DNA from 2 places in the Pseudomonas ulcerans genome. Region 1 is predicted to be linked to the other one. Evidence: predicted binding sites of a transcription regulator. Region 1 holds the regulator's gene; the other holds the start of a gene.
What was found. The regulator sigma-54, encoded in region 1, starts transcription at its own class of promoters, with help from an activator protein. The targets are predictions, from matches to a motif close to ANTGGCATNNANNTTGCTNT.
Positions count from the first base shown of each region.

Region 2: the regulator sigma-54 is predicted to act here: its motif matches at 2,201-2,220, upstream of V0R59_RS00120 (flagellar basal body rod protein FlgF).

Region 1 covers NZ_JAZDQN010000013.1:17,924-26,446, forward strand. The annotation lists gene lptC (LPS export ABC transporter periplasmic protein LptC) at 1-32, shown strand, start outside; gene lptA (lipopolysaccharide transport periplasmic protein LptA) at 19-546, shown strand; gene lptB (LPS export ABC transporter ATP-binding protein) at 546-1,271, shown strand; gene V0R59_RS14065 (RNA polymerase factor sigma-54) at 1,446-2,939, shown strand; gene hpf (ribosome hibernation-promoting factor, HPF/YfiA family) at 3,021-3,329, shown strand; gene ptsN (PTS IIA-like nitrogen regulatory protein PtsN) at 3,342-3,806, shown strand; gene rapZ (RNase adapter RapZ) at 3,810-4,664, shown strand; gene V0R59_RS14085 (HPr family phosphocarrier protein) at 4,685-4,957, shown strand; gene V0R59_RS14090 (ZIP family metal transporter) at 5,063-5,956, opposite strand; gene V0R59_RS14095 (superoxide dismutase) at 5,968-6,579, opposite strand; gene V0R59_RS14100 (hypothetical protein) at 6,579-7,040, opposite strand; gene V0R59_RS14105 (class II fumarate hydratase) at 7,068-8,444, opposite strand; partial or broken gene V0R59_RS14110 (FagA protein) at 8,437-8,523, opposite strand, start outside.
Region 2 covers NZ_JAZDQN010000001.1:16,114-24,636, reverse strand. The annotation lists gene flgH (flagellar basal body L-ring protein FlgH) at 1-522, opposite strand, end outside; gene flgG (flagellar basal-body rod protein FlgG) at 571-1,356, opposite strand; gene V0R59_RS00120 (flagellar basal body rod protein FlgF) at 1,403-2,143, opposite strand; gene V0R59_RS00115 (hypothetical protein) at 2,372-2,554, opposite strand; gene flgE (flagellar hook protein FlgE) at 2,627-3,958, opposite strand; gene flgD (flagellar hook assembly protein FlgD) at 3,986-4,708, opposite strand; gene flgC (flagellar basal body rod protein FlgC) at 4,725-5,165, opposite strand; gene flgB (flagellar basal body rod protein FlgB) at 5,169-5,579, opposite strand; gene V0R59_RS00090 (hypothetical protein) at 5,639-5,887, shown strand; gene V0R59_RS00085 (autotransporter family protein) at 5,923-8,523, shown strand, end outside.

The DNA of each region.
Region 1 (8,523 bases):
CCAACGTAAGAGGACAGTATGAGGCTCGTTAAAACCCTCCCTTATTTGCTCAGCCTGAGCGCGGCACTGGGAAGCGCGAGCGCTTGGTCCCTGCCCAACGATCGCGAGCAGCCCGTTCGCATCCAGGCCGACAGCGCCCAGATGGACGACAAGAACAAGGTCGCCACCTACACGGGCGACGTGATCATCACCCAGGGTTCGATGATGATCAAAGGCAACGTCGTGACCGTCACCCTGAACCAGGCCGGCGATATCGACACCGCCACCTCGGTCGGCAACCTGGCCTATTTCGAGCAGCAACAGGACGCCGCCAAGCCGGACAAGATGCAAGGCTATGCCAAGCAGATCCAGTACCAGGCCGGCAAGGACCTGATCATCCTCACCGACCAGGCCCGAGTGATCAACGCAGGCAATACCACCGAAGGCGAGAAGATCGTCTACAACTCGAAGACCCAGGTCGCTACCGCCGGCCGCGGCGGGAAAGACATCAAGACACCACGTCAGCGCATCGACATGGTGATCCAGCCGAAGAAGAAGGCCGAGTAATGGCAACTCTCAAAGCCCAGCACCTGGCCAAGAGCTACAAGAGCCGGCAAGTCGTGCGCGACGTCAGCCTGTCCATCGACAGCGGCCAGATCGTCGGACTGCTCGGCCCCAACGGCGCTGGCAAGACCACATGCTTCTACATGATCGTCGGGCTGGTCCAGGCCGACCAGGGTCGCGTGCTGATCGACGACCTGGATGTCAGCCACCAGCCGATGCACGGTCGTGCCCGCGCCGGTATCGGCTACCTGCCGCAGGAAGCCTCGATCTTCCGCAAGCTGTCGGTCGCCGACAACATCATGGCGATCCTGGAAACCCGCCAGGACCTCGACCGCGATGGACGGCGCAAGGAGCTGGAAAGCCTGCTGCAGGAATTCCACATCAGCCACATCCGTGACAACCTCGGCATGAGCCTGTCCGGTGGCGAACGTCGTCGCGTGGAAATCGCCCGGGCCCTGGCTACCGCGCCGAAGTTCATCCTGCTCGACGAACCCTTTGCCGGTGTCGACCCGATCTCGGTCGGCGACATCAAGCAGATCATCCATCACCTGAAGGCCAAGGGCATCGGCGTCCTGATCACCGACCACAACGTCCGTGAAACCCTGGATATCTGCGAAACCGCTTACATCGTCAACGATGGCCAGCTGATTGCCGAAGGCGATTCGGAAACCATCCTGGCCAACCAGCTGGTGAAAGAGGTGTACCTCGGCCACGAGTTCCGCCTGTAGGTCGACGTACCGGAGTGACCGAGCGCTGGCATTCAGCCATTATTACGGCTTAATTGTTACAGCGCTCTAGGCAAACGCATCAATTTCAGGCATATATCTTGCTTAAAATTGGCGCCCCGCGCCCGTGTAGAGATGGCGCATGCGCGCCGGCGAATAAGGTGTTAAGCCCCAGCCATGAAACCATCGCTCGTCCTAAGAATGGGCCAGCAACTGACGATGACCCCGCAGTTGCAACAGGCCATCCGACTGCTCCAGCTTTCCACGCTGGACCTGCAGCAGGAAATCCAGGAAGCCCTGGAGTCGAACCCGATGCTCGAACGCCAGGAAGAAGGCGACGACTTCGACAACAGCGACCCCATGGCCGACAACGCCGAGAGCAAGCCGGTCGCGGAAGCGCAGGAAAGCAGCTTCGAGCAATCCGCCCCCAGCGCGGAAAACCTCGAAGAAGGCGAATGGAACGAGCGCATTCCCAACGAACTGCCGGTGGACACCGCATGGGAAGACATCTACCAGACCAGCGCCAGCAGCCTGCCAAGCAACGATGATGACGAGTGGGACTTCACCACCCGTACGTCTGCGGGCGAGAGCCTGCAAAGCCACCTGCTCTGGCAGTTGAACCTGGCACCGATGTCGGATACCGACCGGCTGATTGCCGTCACCCTCATCGACTGCATCAACAACCAGGGCTACCTCGACGAGACCCTGGAAGAAATCTGCGACTCCTTCGATCCCGAGCTCGACATCGAGCTGGACGAGGTCGAAGCCGTCCTGCACCGCATCCAGCAGTTCGAGCCTGCCGGCATCGGTGCGCGCAACCTTGGCGAATGCCTGCTGCTGCAACTGCGCCAGTTGCCATCCAACACACCGTGGATGAGCGAAGCACAGCGCCTGGTCAGTGACTACATCGACCTGCTCGGCAGCCGCGACTACAGCCAGCTGATGCGCCGCATGAAGCTCAAGGAAGACGAACTGCGCCAGGTCATCGAGCTGGTACAGAGCCTGAACCCTCGCCCCGGCTCGCAGATCGAGTCGAGCGAGCCGGAATACGTGGTCCCCGACGTGATCGTGCGCAAGGACAACGAGCGCTGGCTGGTGGAACTGAACCAGGAAGCGGTACCGCGCCTGCGGGTCAATCCGCAGTATGCCGGCTTCGTCCGCCGTGCCGACACCAGCGCCGACAACACCTTCATGCGCAACCAGTTGCAGGAGGCGCGCTGGTTCATCAAGAGCCTGCAGAGCCGCAACGAGACGCTGATGAAGGTGGCGACCCAGATCGTCGAGCACCAGCGTGGTTTCCTCGATCACGGCGACGAGGCCATGAAGCCGCTGGTCCTGCACGACATCGCCGAGGCGGTGGGCATGCACGAATCGACCATTTCCCGGGTCACCACGCAGAAATACATGCACACGCCCCGGGGAATCTATGAACTGAAGTACTTTTTCTCCAGTCATGTGAGCACCTCCGAAGGCGGTGAATGCTCGTCCACTGCCATCCGCGCGATCATCAAGAAACTGGTTGCCGCGGAAAATCAGAAAAAGCCATTGAGTGACAGCAAGATCGCTGGTTTACTGGAGGCACAAGGCATCCAGGTAGCACGTCGCACCGTCGCCAAGTACCGCGAGTCCCTCGGTATCGCACCATCGAGTGAACGCAAGCGATTGATGTGACCTTCCCTGAGGTGTGCCATCGCAATTCAGTGGCAGGCGCAACACCTGCCTCTTTATGCACGGCAACAAAGGAGAAGCAGTATGCAAGTCAACATCAGTGGACAACATGTAGAAGTCACCGAGGCCCTGCGTACCTACATCGGGGAAAAACTCGCCCGGCTCGAGCGCCACTACGACCGCATCACCAATGTGCAGGTGATCCTCAAGGTCGAGAAGCTGCAGCAGAAGATCGAAGCGACCTTGCAGATTCCCGGCGGTGAAGTGGTAGCGAACGCAGAGCACGAAGACATGTATGCCGCCATCGACCTCCTGACCGACAAGCTCGACCGCCAACTGAAAAAACACAAGGAAAAACAGCAAAGTCTGCTGCAAGGTGCAGCTGCCCGCTGATCCCCCTCATCCATGATCCGACTTGAATCCATCCTGACCCCCGGCCGTTCCCTCGTGAACGTGCCGGGCGGCAGTAAAAAGCGTGTACTCGAACAGATCGCCAACCTGATCGGGAAGGAAGTTCCCGAGCTGGACACCCAGGACGTGTTCAAGAGCCTGATCGACCGGGAGAAACTCGGTTCGACGGGCTTCGGCAATGGCATCGCCATTCCCCACTGCCGTCTCAAGGGGTGCGCCAGTCCGATCAGCGCCCTGCTGCACCTGGACGCCCCCATCGATTTCGACGCCATCGACGGCGCCCCGGTAGACCTGCTGTTCGTGCTGCTGGTACCGGAAGCCGCCACTGATGCGCACCTCGAACTGCTTCGCCAGATTGCCAGCATGCTCGACCGCAAGGACGTGCGTGACAAGCTGCGCGCCGCCAACAGCAGCACCGCCCTGTACCAGGTTGTCCTGGACGAACAGAACGGAAGCTGAGCCATGCGCCTGATCATTGTCAGTGGCCGTTCCGGATCCGGCAAAAGTACGGCCCTCGATGTCCTGGAAGACAATGGTTACTACTGTATCGACAACCTCCCCGCCGGCCTGCTTCCGCAGTTGGCGGAGAGCGCACTGATCAATACGGAATTGCTGCAACCGCGGGTGGCGGTATCGATCGACGCCCGCAACCTGCCCAGCCACCTCACGCGCTTCCCCGAACTGCTCGACGAAGCCCGCGCCCGTCACATCCAGTGCGACGTGCTGTACCTGGATGCCGATGAGGAAACCCTGCTCAAGCGCTTTTCCGAAACCCGCCGCCGCCACCCGCTGACCAACCCGGACCGCTCCCTGGCCGAGGCGATCCGGGTCGAGAGCGAGCTGCTCGGGCCCATCGCCGACTTGGCAGACCTGAAGATCGATACCACCAACCTGAACCTGTACCAGTTGCGTGATTCGATCAAGCTGCGCCTGCTCAACCAGCCGGAGCCCGGCACGGCGTTCCTGATCGAGTCCTTCGGCTTCAAACGCGGCATGCCGGTGGATGCCGACGTGGTGTTCGACGTGCGCTGCCTGCCGAATCCGTACTGGAAGCCGGAACTGCGCGAGCACTCCGGGCGGGATCAACCGGTCATCGACTACCTTGCCGCGCAGCCGGACGTGGAAGAGATGTTCCAGGACATCTCCTCCTACCTGCTGAAATGGTTGCCACGCTTCGCCGCCAGCAACCGTGCTTACGTGACCATCGCCATCGGCTGCACGGGCGGTCACCACCGCTCCGTCTACCTGACCGAACGCCTGGGCCAGTTGCTGCAACCCATCTTGAAGAATGTCCAGGTCCGTCACCGCGACCTCTAGCCCACAGGATCCCACCCGCGATGCCCGCAATCGAAATCGAGATCATCAACAAGCTGGGGCTGCATGCCCGCGCCGCCGCCAAGTTCGTCGGCGTGGCCGGCAAGTTTCCCTGCACGGTCAAGGTTGGGCGCGCGCCGGACAGGCTGGTGGACGGCAAGAGCATCATGGCGGTGATGATGCTGGCCGCCGGCAAAGGCACCAAGGTGCACCTGCTGACCGAGGGCGAAGAGGAGCAGGCCGCGCTGGATGGACTGATCGAGCTGATCAACAACCGGTTTGACGAAGGCGAGTGATCGCCTGTAATGAAAAAGCCCGCCAATTGGCGGGCTTTTTCATGCAGCCTGCTGTAGCTGGCTCACCTGCGAAGAACCGCACAAGGCCTGGGTGCAAGGGCGGGATCAGGACAACGCCGTATCCATCACCATCATCAAGCAGAATCCGACGCAAAGCCCCAGGCTCGCCAAGCGATGATGCCCATTGGCCCGCGATTCAGGAATGATTTCCTGGGTCACCACCAACAGCATGGCTCCTGCGGCAAAGGCCAGCCCCAGCGGCAACGCCAGTTCGGCCAGTTTCACCAGCCAGGCACAGAGCACGGCAGCCGCCGGTTCGACCAGCCCGGACGCAGCACCGATCAGGAACGCCTGGAAACGCGCCATCCCAGCACCTGCCAGCACCAGGGCAATGACCAGGCCTTCCGGCACGTCCTGCAGGGCGATGCCCATCGCCAGGCTGTCCGCGTCCGGCATGCCACCACCAGCCGACACGCCAATGGCCATGCCTTCCGGGATGTTGTGGGCAATGATCGCGATGACGAACACCCAGATACGCGCCGGCACCACCGGCTGGCTGCCGGACGCCACCAGCGCCTCCGGCGAGGCACCGGCAACCTTGCGATCCACCAGGTACAGGCAGAAGGCACCGAACAACAGGCCTAAGCTGATCAGGCCACCCGCCCCCCACTTGCCGAAGCCGACCGACTGAGCGGCATCCAGCCCCGGGATGATCAGGGAAAAGGCCGTGGCCGCCAGCATGACACCAGCACCAAAGCCCAGAAGGGAATCGGCCAGGGCCACCGGCATGTTGCGGATCACCAGCACCGGAACGGCGCCCAGCGCAGTGCCCAGGGCACACAAGGCACCGCCCTCCAGCGCGCGCAGCATGCGCGGTTCGAGATCGAGCCAGGCGATAGCCTGGGCCAACAGCAAGGCGGTACCGACCAACAACAGCACGGTACCCAGGGCCAGACGGAACAAGCGCACACTGCCTATGGACAAGACATCCGAACGCATCCGTCTTTCACTCACGCCAGGGCAGCAACGTAGCGCCGTTCGACTTCGGCCCAGTCAACCACGTTGTAGAAGGCGTTGATGTATTCCGGGCGACGGTTCTGGTAGCGCAGGTAGTAGGCGTGCTCCCAGACGTCCAGGCCGAGGATTGGCGTGTTGCCATTCATCAGCGGGCTGTCCTGGTTGCCGCTGCTTTCCACCACCAGCTTCTTCTCCGGGGTGACGCTCAGCCATGCCCAGCCGCTACCGAAGCGGGTCAGTGCAGCTTTGGTGAAGGCGTCCTTGAAGGCGTCGAAACCGCCCAGTTGTTCGTCGATGGCCTTGGCCACCGAGCCTTGCGGCAGACCACCGCCCTTGGGCGCCATCACTGTCCAGAACAGGCTGTGGTTGGCGTGCCCGCCGCCCTGGTTGATCACCGCGGCCTGGAGGTTTTGCGGCAGTTGCTTGACTGCGGCCACCAGCTTCTCCACCGGCCACTCGGCCCACTCGGTGCCGTCGATGGCGGCGTTGAGGTTGTTGATGTAGGTCTGGTGGTGCTTGGTGTAGTGGATTTCCATGGTCTGCGCATCGATGTGCGGTTCCAGGGCATCGTACGCGTAAGGCAGTGCAGGCAAGGTATGTGGCATCAGTGGATTCCTTGTTGGAAGGCTTGGGTGATCACGGGGTCCTGACCGGCCAGCACACCCGGCTGCGGTTCCTGCCGATACAGCAGCCGCTCGGTGCGCGGGTACTGGCCGTACTCGCTGATGAAGCTCAAGAGTTCGGTGTAGGTCTTGCCGCTCTGGCGCAGGGCGGCTTCACGCAGGCCCTGGGACAGGCGCGTGTCCTGGCTGGCACTGAGCAGCCGCTGGTGGATCGCGCAGAGATATTCGGCGCTCTCCTGCGGCTGTTTCAGGCGCAGGTGCAGGTCCGCCAGGTTGTGATGGGAAATCACGCAGGCGGCCACCGCTTCGTCGGCGTCATGCCAGCGCTCGAAAAGCACCTGGGCCAGGGCCAGGGCCTGCAAGTACAGCTCGCGGGCGTCGACCAGATCGCCCTGGTTGAACAGGCGATTGGCGATTTCGGTGGTGCGTTTCCAATGCTGCATGGCGAACCTCCAAAGCGGTGAGCGGTATCAGATACCGCCGGCGGTGAGCTTCTCCGGATCCAGCAGGACTTCCAGCTGGGTACGCGACAGCTCGGTGTGTTCCAGGGCTACATCGATGATCGGGCGGCCCTGCTTGTAGGCGGTCTTGGCGATCTCGGCGGCCTTTTGGTAGCCGATGATCGGGTTCAGCGCGGTGACCAAAATCGGGTTGCGCGCCAGGGCTTCCTTGAGCTTGGGCTCGTTGACCTTGAAGCTGGCGATGGCCTTGTCGGCCAGCAGACGGCTGGCATTGGCCATCAGCTCGATGCTTTCCAGCAGGTTGCGGGCAATGACCGGCAGCATCACGTTCAGCTCGAAGTTGCCCGACTGGCCGGCGACGGCGATGGTGGCGTCATTGCCGATCACCTGGGCAGCGACCATCGCAGTGGCTTCCGGGATCACCGGATTGACCTTGCCCGGCATGATCGAGGAGCCCGGCTGCAGGCCTTCCAGTTCGATCTCGCCGAGACCGGCGAGCGGGCCGGAGTTCATCCAGCGCAGGTCGTTGGCGATCTTCATCAGGGCCACGGCGGTAGCCTTCAGTTGGCCGGAGACGGCAACCGCAGTGTCCTGGGAGCCGATCAGCGCAAACAGGTTCTCACCCGGCACGAAGTCGACCTGGGTCAGGCCGCTCAGTTGCTTGGCAAACAGCGCGGAGAACTGTGGGTGGGCGTTGATCCCAGTCCCTACCGCAGTGCCGCCCTGGGCCAGAGCCTGCAGGCTGGGCAGGGTGTCTTGCAGGTGGCCGATGCTGGCCTTGACTTGCTGCGTCCAGCCGCCGAGGACCTGGCTCATGCGCACCGGCATGGCGTCCATCAGGTGGGTACGGCCCGTCTTGACGAACGGATGGACCTGCTCGGCCTTGGCCTCGATCACCTGTACCAGGTGCTTCAGCGCTGGCAGCAGTTGCTCGTGCAGGGCCAGTGCGGCACTGACATGGATGGTGGTCGGGATGATGTCGTTGCTGCTCTGGCCGCAGTTGACGTGATCGTTGGCATTGACCTTGTCACCGGCCACGCGGCTGGCCAGGGTGGCGATCACTTCGTTGGCGTTCATGTTGGAACTGGTGCCGGAGCCGGTCTGGAACACGTCCACCGGGAAGTGCTGCATGAAATCACCGGCGAGCAGTTGTTCCACTGCGGCGACGATCGCCTCGCCTTGGGCCGGGGTCACCTGCTCCAGCTGCACGTTGGCCTTGGCCGCGGCGGCCTTGGCCAGCAGCAGCGCACGGATGAACTGGGTCGGCATGCGTTGCTGGCTGATCGGGAAGTTGTTGACCGCGCGTTGGGTCTGGGCACCGTACAGGGCCTCGGCCGGCACCTGCAGTTCACCCATGCTGTCACGCTCGATACGGGTATTACTCATCATCAAGTCCTTGCATCAGTTCAGCGGAAGAAATCGAAGGCAACAGCGTGCAATTCGCCAGTTGCAGGGCCAGCGGCTG
Region 2 (8,523 bases), on a different contig from region 1:
CTCGTCACCGGTGTTGAGGGTCATCCACTTCTCGCCGCGCACGGCGATGATGCCGTTGGGCAGCACCTCGGCCACGGTCACGGTGATCGAGCCGGTCAGGGTGTTGCCCTGGGCCGCCTTGCTGTCGCCCTTGGTGCCGCGGGTGCCGCTGTAGCCGGCACTGAGGCTGAGGTCGTTGCTGCCGATCGGGTTGTTGGTGGTCAGGCTGGAACCGAACAACGAGGTCAGGCCAATGTTGGCGGTGCTGTCCTTGTCGATCTGCGAGCCGGCGTTCTTGCTCGCCTGGGTCCGCTCGTTGAGGGTGATGGTGATGATGTCACCGACCCGGAACGCCTTGCGGTCGCTATAGAAGTTCTGCTCGAACCCGGCCTGGTAGATCGAACCGTTGTTGGCGGCCGCCGGCAGGGGCGTACGCGGCAACACAGGCGCGTAATACGGATCGTTGGGCTTGGGCGTCGGCGCGACGCAACCAGCCAGCAACACCGCCCCCCCCAGGGCGACTACGGACAACAAACGGCTCATGACTCTGACCTCACGGTGTAACGGTGAAAACGGCTTTGCCCAGGTCAATTACAGGTTCTGGGTAACGTACTGGAGCATGCTGTCGGCGGTGGAAATCACCTTGGAGTTCATTTCGTAGGCACGCTGGGTGGTGATCATGTTGACCAGTTCTTCCACGGTGCTGACGTTGGAGTTCTCCAGGGTCTGCTGCATGGTGGTACCGAAGCCGTTCAGGCCCGGGGTACCGATCTGCGGCGCGCCGCTGGCGGCGGTCTCCAGGAACAGGTTGCCGCCCAGCGACTGCAGGCCGGCCGGGTTGATGAAGTCGGCGGTCTGGATGTTGCCGATGATCTGCGCGGCCGGGTTGCCGGCGGTGGTGATCGACACGGTGCCGTCCTGGCCGACGGTGAAGGTCTGCGCATCCGGCGGCACGACGATGGCCGGTTCCAGGGCGAAGCCGTTGGCGGTGACGATCTGGCCGTCGGAGTTCAGGTGGAAGGTACCGTCACGAGTGTAGGAAACGGTGCCATCCGGCTGCAGGACCTGGAAGAAGCCACGGCCGTTGACCGCGAGGTCCAGCGGGTTCTCGGTGGTCTGCAGGCTGCCGGTCATGAAGTTCTTCTGGGTGCCGACGATGCGCACACCGGTACCCACTTGCAGGCCCGACGGCAGCTCGCTGTCCTGGGTAGACTGGGCGCCTGGCTGGCGTTTCACCTGGTAGAGCAGGTCCTGGAATTCGGCACGATCACGCTTGAAGCCGGTGGTCGATACGTTGGCCAGGTTGTTGGAAATGACGGTCAGGTTGGTGTCCTGGGCGGACAGACCGGTTTTACTGACCCAAAGAGCCGGAAGCATGCTGTTCTCCTGGTACGCCTGTTTTACGGCGCTACGCCTGTGTCAATTAGCTGATTTGCAAAACCCGAGCCATGGCTTCGTCGCCTTCCTTGGCCGTGTTCATCATCTTTACGTGCAGTTCGAACTGCCGGGCCAGGGCCAGCACCGAGGTCATTTCTTCCACGGCGTTGACGTTGCTGGCTTCGAGGAAACCGGACACCACCTGCACGTTGGCATCGGCTGCAGCAGGCTGGCCTGTCTTGGTGTGGATCAGGCCATCGAGGCCCTTGGTCATGGTCTTCAGGTCGGGATTGACCAGCTTGATGCGGTCGACCTCGGCCATCACCCGCGGGCCTTCGCCCATGGCGCGAATGGTGATGGTGCCGTCCTGGCCGACTTCGATCTTCTGCTCCGGCGGCACGGCGATCGGACCACCATTGCCCATTACCGGCATGCCGTTGCCGGCGCGCAGGACGCCGACCGCGTCAATGTTCAGGCTGGCGGTGCGCACGTAGGCTTCGCTGCCATCGGGGGCCTGCACGGCAATGAAGCCGTCGCCGCCCACGGCGATGTCCAGGTCGCGGCCGGTTTCCTGCAGCGCGCCGGGAGTGAAATCGGTGGCCGGGCGCTCGGTCATGGCATAGGCACGCGCCGGAAAGCTGTCGCCGAACACCGGCATCGAGCGCGCCTGCTCCAGGTCACGCTGGAAACCGCTGGTGGAAATGTTCGCCAGGTTGTTGGCATGGGCCTTCTGCGCCAGCGCGTTCTGGCTGGCGCCGGTCATGGCCACGTAAAGCATCTTGTCCACAGTCATCCTCCGCTGCGCTGGCGAACACTTGCCGTTCACCGCTGCTGTGGCGGGATGAAAGCAATTTTCGATCCAGTTTTTGAACAGCCGGGAAAAGGCCCATGTTTTCGGGGCTTTGGCGGTTTTGGGGAAGGTTGCAGCAGCGGGAGAAGACAAATTATCGGCGGTGACCTTGCCGGTGGCGGCAAGATCCCGCCTCAGACCTGCCCTCCAGGCCTCACCTGGATGTCAGGGCCGGCAGCCGGCATTATTGAACGGCCCGGCAAAACGCTTCCAGCCATCCCCCGGCGAATGCTGCGAACACACCAGGCGTCCGTCGGCCTGGCTTTCCCAGCGATACCACGGCGCCATGGCCGCCACGGCCTGACTCGCCGCCAGGAGCAGCAGCCCGGCAATCACATACCGCTTCATGTGCACCTCACTGAAACGACAAGCCCCCGCCCGGAACGGGAAGGGGCTCGCATTCACGCTACCCGGCCAGCATCAGGTCATCTGGATGATGGTCTGCATGATGGCGCTCTGGGTGGAAATGGTCTTGGCGTTGGCCTGGTAGTTGGACTGCGCCTTGACTAGTTCGACCAGTTCCTGGGTCAGGTTGACGTTCGACTCTTCCAGGGAGTTGGAGGAGATCGAACCCAGGGTGCCGGTCTTCGGCGTGTCGATGCCGGCACTACCCGAAGCGAAGGTTTCCTTCCAGCGGGTACCACCCATCTGCTCCAGACCCTGCTCGTTGGCGAAGCTGGCAATCGCCACCTGGCCGATGGCACGGGACTGTTGGTTGCTGAAGCTGGCGAACAGTACGCCGGTGGAGTCGATGCTCAGGCTCGATAGCAGGCCGGTGGCATAACCATCCTGGGTTGGCGGCAGGCGCGCGGTATCGGTGTTGTAGGACGTGGTCGAGCTCATGTCCAGGCGCACGCCGCCGGCATTGGCCGCGGAGCCGTTGGAACCCCAGGTGCCGGTGGTGGAGTTGTAGGTCGCCGGAATCCAGCCCTTGATGGTGAAGACGTTGTTGACCACGGCGAAGCTGTCGTCCGGAGCCACCGAGCCGGTCATGGTATTGATGCTGCCGTCGGACTTGAAGGTCATGGTTCCCACCAGCGGCGTGGCACTGGCCGGGTTCTGCGGGTTGCGCCCGTCGATCAGGGAGTACATGGTCCAGGTGTTCTGGTCGGTCTTGCGATAGTACTGCTCCAGGGTGTGCTTGTTGCCCTGGGTATCGTAGATCTCGGTCGAGAACTTCTTGGTGTAGGTGGTTTCGTCGGTCGGCACAAAGGTCGGGCCCGCCGGCGTCGCGGTCGGCAACGGAATCGGAGTGGCCTCGGAGTTCAGGTTGATGCCCTGGGTGACCAGGCTGGTGGCCTTCGGCGGCTGCGACAGGGTGTCGATCTTGAGATCGGTCAGGCTGGACGTCAGGATCTTGCCGTTTTCGTCGGCGGCGTAGCCCTGCAGGCGCAGGCCGTCGGAGGTCACGACATAGCTGTCCTTGCTGGTCTGGAAGGCGCCAGCGCGGGTATAGGTGAGCGAGCCGTTGTCGCTGAGCACGAAGAAGCCCTGGCCCTGGATCGCCATGTCCAGCACGTTACCGGTGTTGTTCACGTCACCCTGGCCGAACTGCTGGGAAATCGCCGCCAGGCTCACGCCGTTGCCGACGGTCTTGCTGCCCACGCCCAGCTTGCTCGCCGAATACACGTCCTGGAATTCCGCACGGGAAGACTTGAAGCCGTTGGTGGCGACGTTGGCGATGTTGTTGCCGGTAACGTCCAGTTGCTTGCTTGCCGCATAGAGACCGCTAAGGCCGATATTGAAGGACATCTTTCACTCCTGTGCCGTTAGCCGGCTCTATATACCGATGGTTTGCACTTTGGACAGCGCGACGCTGCCCAGACCGGCGAGATTGAGCATCATCTCGCCCCCTGTCTGACTGATGGTGACGCTGCTGACCGTGGCCGGCAGCAGGGTGTACATCTCCGCTTCCTTGCCATCGACCGTGGTGGTGGCCTTGAACGTGTAGGTGCCCGGCTCCATGACCTCGCCCTTCTCGTTCTTGCCGTCCCAGACGAAGGCGGCGTTGCCGGCTTTCTGCTCGCCCAGTTGTAGGGTGCGCACGGCATTGCCGTCCTTGTCCTTGATGGTCACGGTGACGCTGCTCACCGACTGCGGTACCACCACCGAACCGTTCAGGCTCTTCGAGGTGTCGACCACCGCCTTGTCGGTCTGGGCGATCACCGAGCGACCGACCAGGGACGAGGCCTGCAGGGCCTGGGACGATTTGTAGTTGCTGGAAATCGCGGTGACCGACTCGTTCAGCGTGGTGATGCCTTCCAGGCTGCTGAACTGCGCCAGCTGGGCGACGAACTCGCTGTTGTCCTGCGGATCCAGCGGGTTCTGGTGCTGCATCTGGGTCACCAGCAGCTGCAGGAACGCATCCTTGCCCAGGGTCTGGCCACCGGTGGAGCTGTTGGTGGCGGAGGCGACGCCGGTTTGCGAGGTGGTCTTGACCCCGGACGACTTGATGACGTCGTTGAGGTTCACCCCTGAAGTCGTATCGTTGACACTGGCCATTGGCTCGGTCCTTTTGTCACTGACCCAGGGTCAGTACTTTCTGCATCATGGTCTTGGCCGTGTTCATCAACTCGGCGTTGGTCTGGAACGAGCGGCTGGCCGAGATCATGTCGGCCATTTCCTCGACCACGTTGACGTTCGGGTAGTAGACGTAGCCGTCCTTGTTCGCTGCCGGATGGTTCGGCTCGTAGCGCGCTTCGAGGTTGCTCTGGTCCTCGACCACGCCGAGCACCTGCACGCCCTGCCCTGCCGCGTCCTGGTCCTGGAACAGCGACTGGCTGCCGTTCTGCGCCTGCTGGAAGGTGGTGGCGAACACCGGGTGACGGGCGCGGTAGGTCTGGTCGATGCTCGACGAGACGGTCTCGGCGTTGGCGATGTTCGAGGCGACGGTGTTCAGACGGGTGGTCTGGGCACTCATGCCGCTACCGGCGATGTTGAAAACACTGGCGAGGGACATGACTTACTCTCCGCGCAGGGCCGACACCAGCCCTTTGAATTTACTGTTGAGCAGCGTGAAGCTGGCCTGGAAACCGACGGCGTTCTCGGCGTAGTTCGATTGTTCGAGCTGCGCGTCGACGGTGTTCTGGTCGATCGAAGGCTGCATCGGCGTGCGGTACTGCAGGGCCTCGTCGCTGAGGGCCACGCCGTCGGCCTCGATGTGCCGGGCGTTGGTGCGGTCCAGGGCGAAATGACCGCCTTTCTGGGTCTTCTCGGTTTCGGCGGCGAGTACCTTGGAGAAGTCCATGTCCCGCGCCTTGTAGTTCGGCGTGTCGGCGTTGGCGATGTTGTTGGCCAGCACCTCGGCGCGCTGGGCGCGGAAGCCCAGGGCCTTTTCATGGATACCGAGCGCTTTATCGAAGCTGATGCTCATGTCGGGGAAACCTTCGAAGGTTGACCGGATGGTTCGTTGGCGATGAGAGAGCAAGTCCCATGCCAAAACAGGAAACCCCAATGAAACCGGGGTTTCTGCTGTTTTGCCGGGAGCGGCAATGCCAGAAAAGCGGCAATGGCTTTCCGCAGGATGCCGCCGGCAGCGGCGAAAAGCGGCAAGGGCTCACGAAAAGCCGGCGTCAAAAGGATGTCATTTTGATGGCGAGTCCTTTACCATGCGCCCCGCTCGTTGCGTGGCACTTAGCCATCACCACCAACAAGGCCCGGCCACGCAAGGACGCACCGTGATTTCTACGACGTTTAAGGACTGAACCGTGGCTTCCATGCTTTTGCGCAAGACCCTGCTCGCCATGGCGGTAGCTTCCGCCACCCTCCCCGCTTATGCCCAGACCGTGCAGTTGACCAACGCCGGTTTCAAGAGCGAAAACCAGACCTATACCGAATCCCTGGAAATCACCGGGAGCTACAGCGGCAGCGGTGAGGACGATCCGATCGAGTTCAACGGCAGTCACCTGCAGAAAGACCTGATCCTCAACGCCACCATCAACAGCACCGGCGACTTCGCCGGTGGCGTGGACATGGATGTCTACGAGACCCCGGGCACCTGGATCAACAACCGTATCGACGGCAACCTGATCAACAAGGGCAGCATCAGCGCGGTAGGCGGCGGCGCCAACGCCCTGCGCATCGATCCGGCGATCATCGGCGGCAGCGTGATCAACGAAGGCCTGCTGTCGGCCAAGGGCGAACCGCTGGAAGACGAAGGCACCACGGATATCGCCGTCGGCATCGACGTCAGCGGCTCGACCACCATCCGTGGCGACCTGGTCAATGCCGCCAGCGGCAAGATCATCGTCGAAGGCGAAGATGCCACCGGCATCTACCTGACCGGCGGCGAGATCGTTGGCAGAGTGATCAACCGCGGAGAAATCACGGCAAGCGGCGAAGACTCGGTTGGCATTGAAGTTTCCGGCGGGTTCAACGGCCCTGGTTATGACCGGACCGACCTGAACGGCATAGAAAACCACGGAACCATCGGTGCTTACGGAAAAGACTCCCAGGGCATTCGCATCGAAAGCGCCAGCTTCACCGGTTTGAACGACCATATCGTCAACAGGGGCACCATTGTTGGTGGTGACGCCTCGATCGCCATCAACACCTTCGACATCGATACCGAAGGCAACGATCTCACTTCGTCCAGCTCCGCCCCGCTGCACATCATCAATAGCGGTACGCTGATTTCCCTTCACCAGGCCGTGGACGCCAGGAACGCCAGCGGCGACGTGTACCTGGAGCTGCAGAAGGGAAGTGTCGTCACTGGCAACCTGTTCGGCCTGAAGAACATCTATGTGAGCGGTGACACCAATCTGGGAGTCAATAGCCGACAGGGCGAATTCGGCATCAGCATGCAAGGATCAGACGGCTGGGTCGAAGTTGGCAGTGTATCCGACAATGCGGCTGCAACCCTGCTCCTGACCGATGTCTACCACACGAACATCGACGGCAATCTCTACGTGGCCAGCAACTCATCCATCGGCCTGCTGATGAGCATCGTCACCGACCCGAACACGGCCCTGCTGAGTGTCACGGGTACGGCAGAGTTCGGCAAGGATGCGCAGATCAAGCTGGCGGCCACGGGCCGTGAGTTCGCCGCCAACGGTGCCGAATACAAGGTGCTCAAGGCAGGCCAGTTCAACGTGCTGAACGCCGATGGCTCGGCCGTCGACCCGAACGGCAAGCTGAATCTGGTCAGTTCCTCGGCCTTGCTCAAGATCGATAGCTACCGTATCGAAGACGACACACTGGTGGCGACCGTGACAGGCAAGGGCCTCGAAGAGATCGACACCTCCATCTTCAGGCAAGGCGGCTCGGCGAACGCCCAGAAAGCCATCGGCAGCCTGGTAAACGACGGCGTGATCGACCGCATCCGCCAGCAGAACCCCAACGACCCACTGCTGCAGGCCCTGCTCAACACCAGCGAAGCCGACCTGACCCGCATCGCCGAGCAACTGACCCCGGAAACCAACGGTGGCGCGACCCAGGCGGCGACCACCAGCCAGAACCTGGTCAGCAGCGTCACCGGCAGCCGCACCAGCAGCCTGCGCGGCGCGTCCTCCGGGGAAGCCTTCAAGGAAGCCGGCGTCTGGGTACAGAGCCTTTACAGCGACGCCACCCAGGACCTGCGTGACGGCGTGGCCGGCTACAACGCCTACAGCCGCGGCATCGCCGTGGGTGCCGATGGCAAGCTGACCGACCAGTTGACCCTGGGCCTGGCCTACAGCTTCATCAACACCGATGTGAACGGCAAGAGCGGCAACAAGACCGAAGTCGACAGCCACGCCTTCACCCTGTACGGCGGCTACGAGCTGGGCAACTGGTTCGTCGACGGCAGCCTGACCTACGGCGTCAACGACAACGACAGCAAGCGCGAGATCGCCAGCACCCAGGCCAAGGCCAGCTACGACAGCGACCTGCTCGGCCTGAACCTGGTGGGCGGCTACACCTGGAAGATCAATCCGCAGGTGCTGGTGGAACCGCGCCTGGCGGCGCGCTACAGCCTGGTGGCCATCGACGGTTATCGCGAGAAGGGTTCGTCCGCCGCGCTGAAAGTCGAAGACCAGCGCTACGAGGCGATCGAACTGGGCGCGGGCGTACGCGTTACCGGCAGCTTCAACCTTGGCGCCGGCACCCTGGAGCCGCAGGTCAAGCTGATGGCCTACCACGACTTCGCCGCCGATCAGGCCAGCAGCACCTCGACCTTCCTGCTGGGCAACACCCCGTTCGTCACCACCGGCGCCAAGGCCGTGCGCAACAGCTACGAGGCCGGCATCGGCACCGACTACAAGCTGGGCGCGGTGACCTTGGGCGTGAACTACGACTACGTCGGCAAGTCGGGCTTCGATGCCGATGTGTTCTCGGCGAAG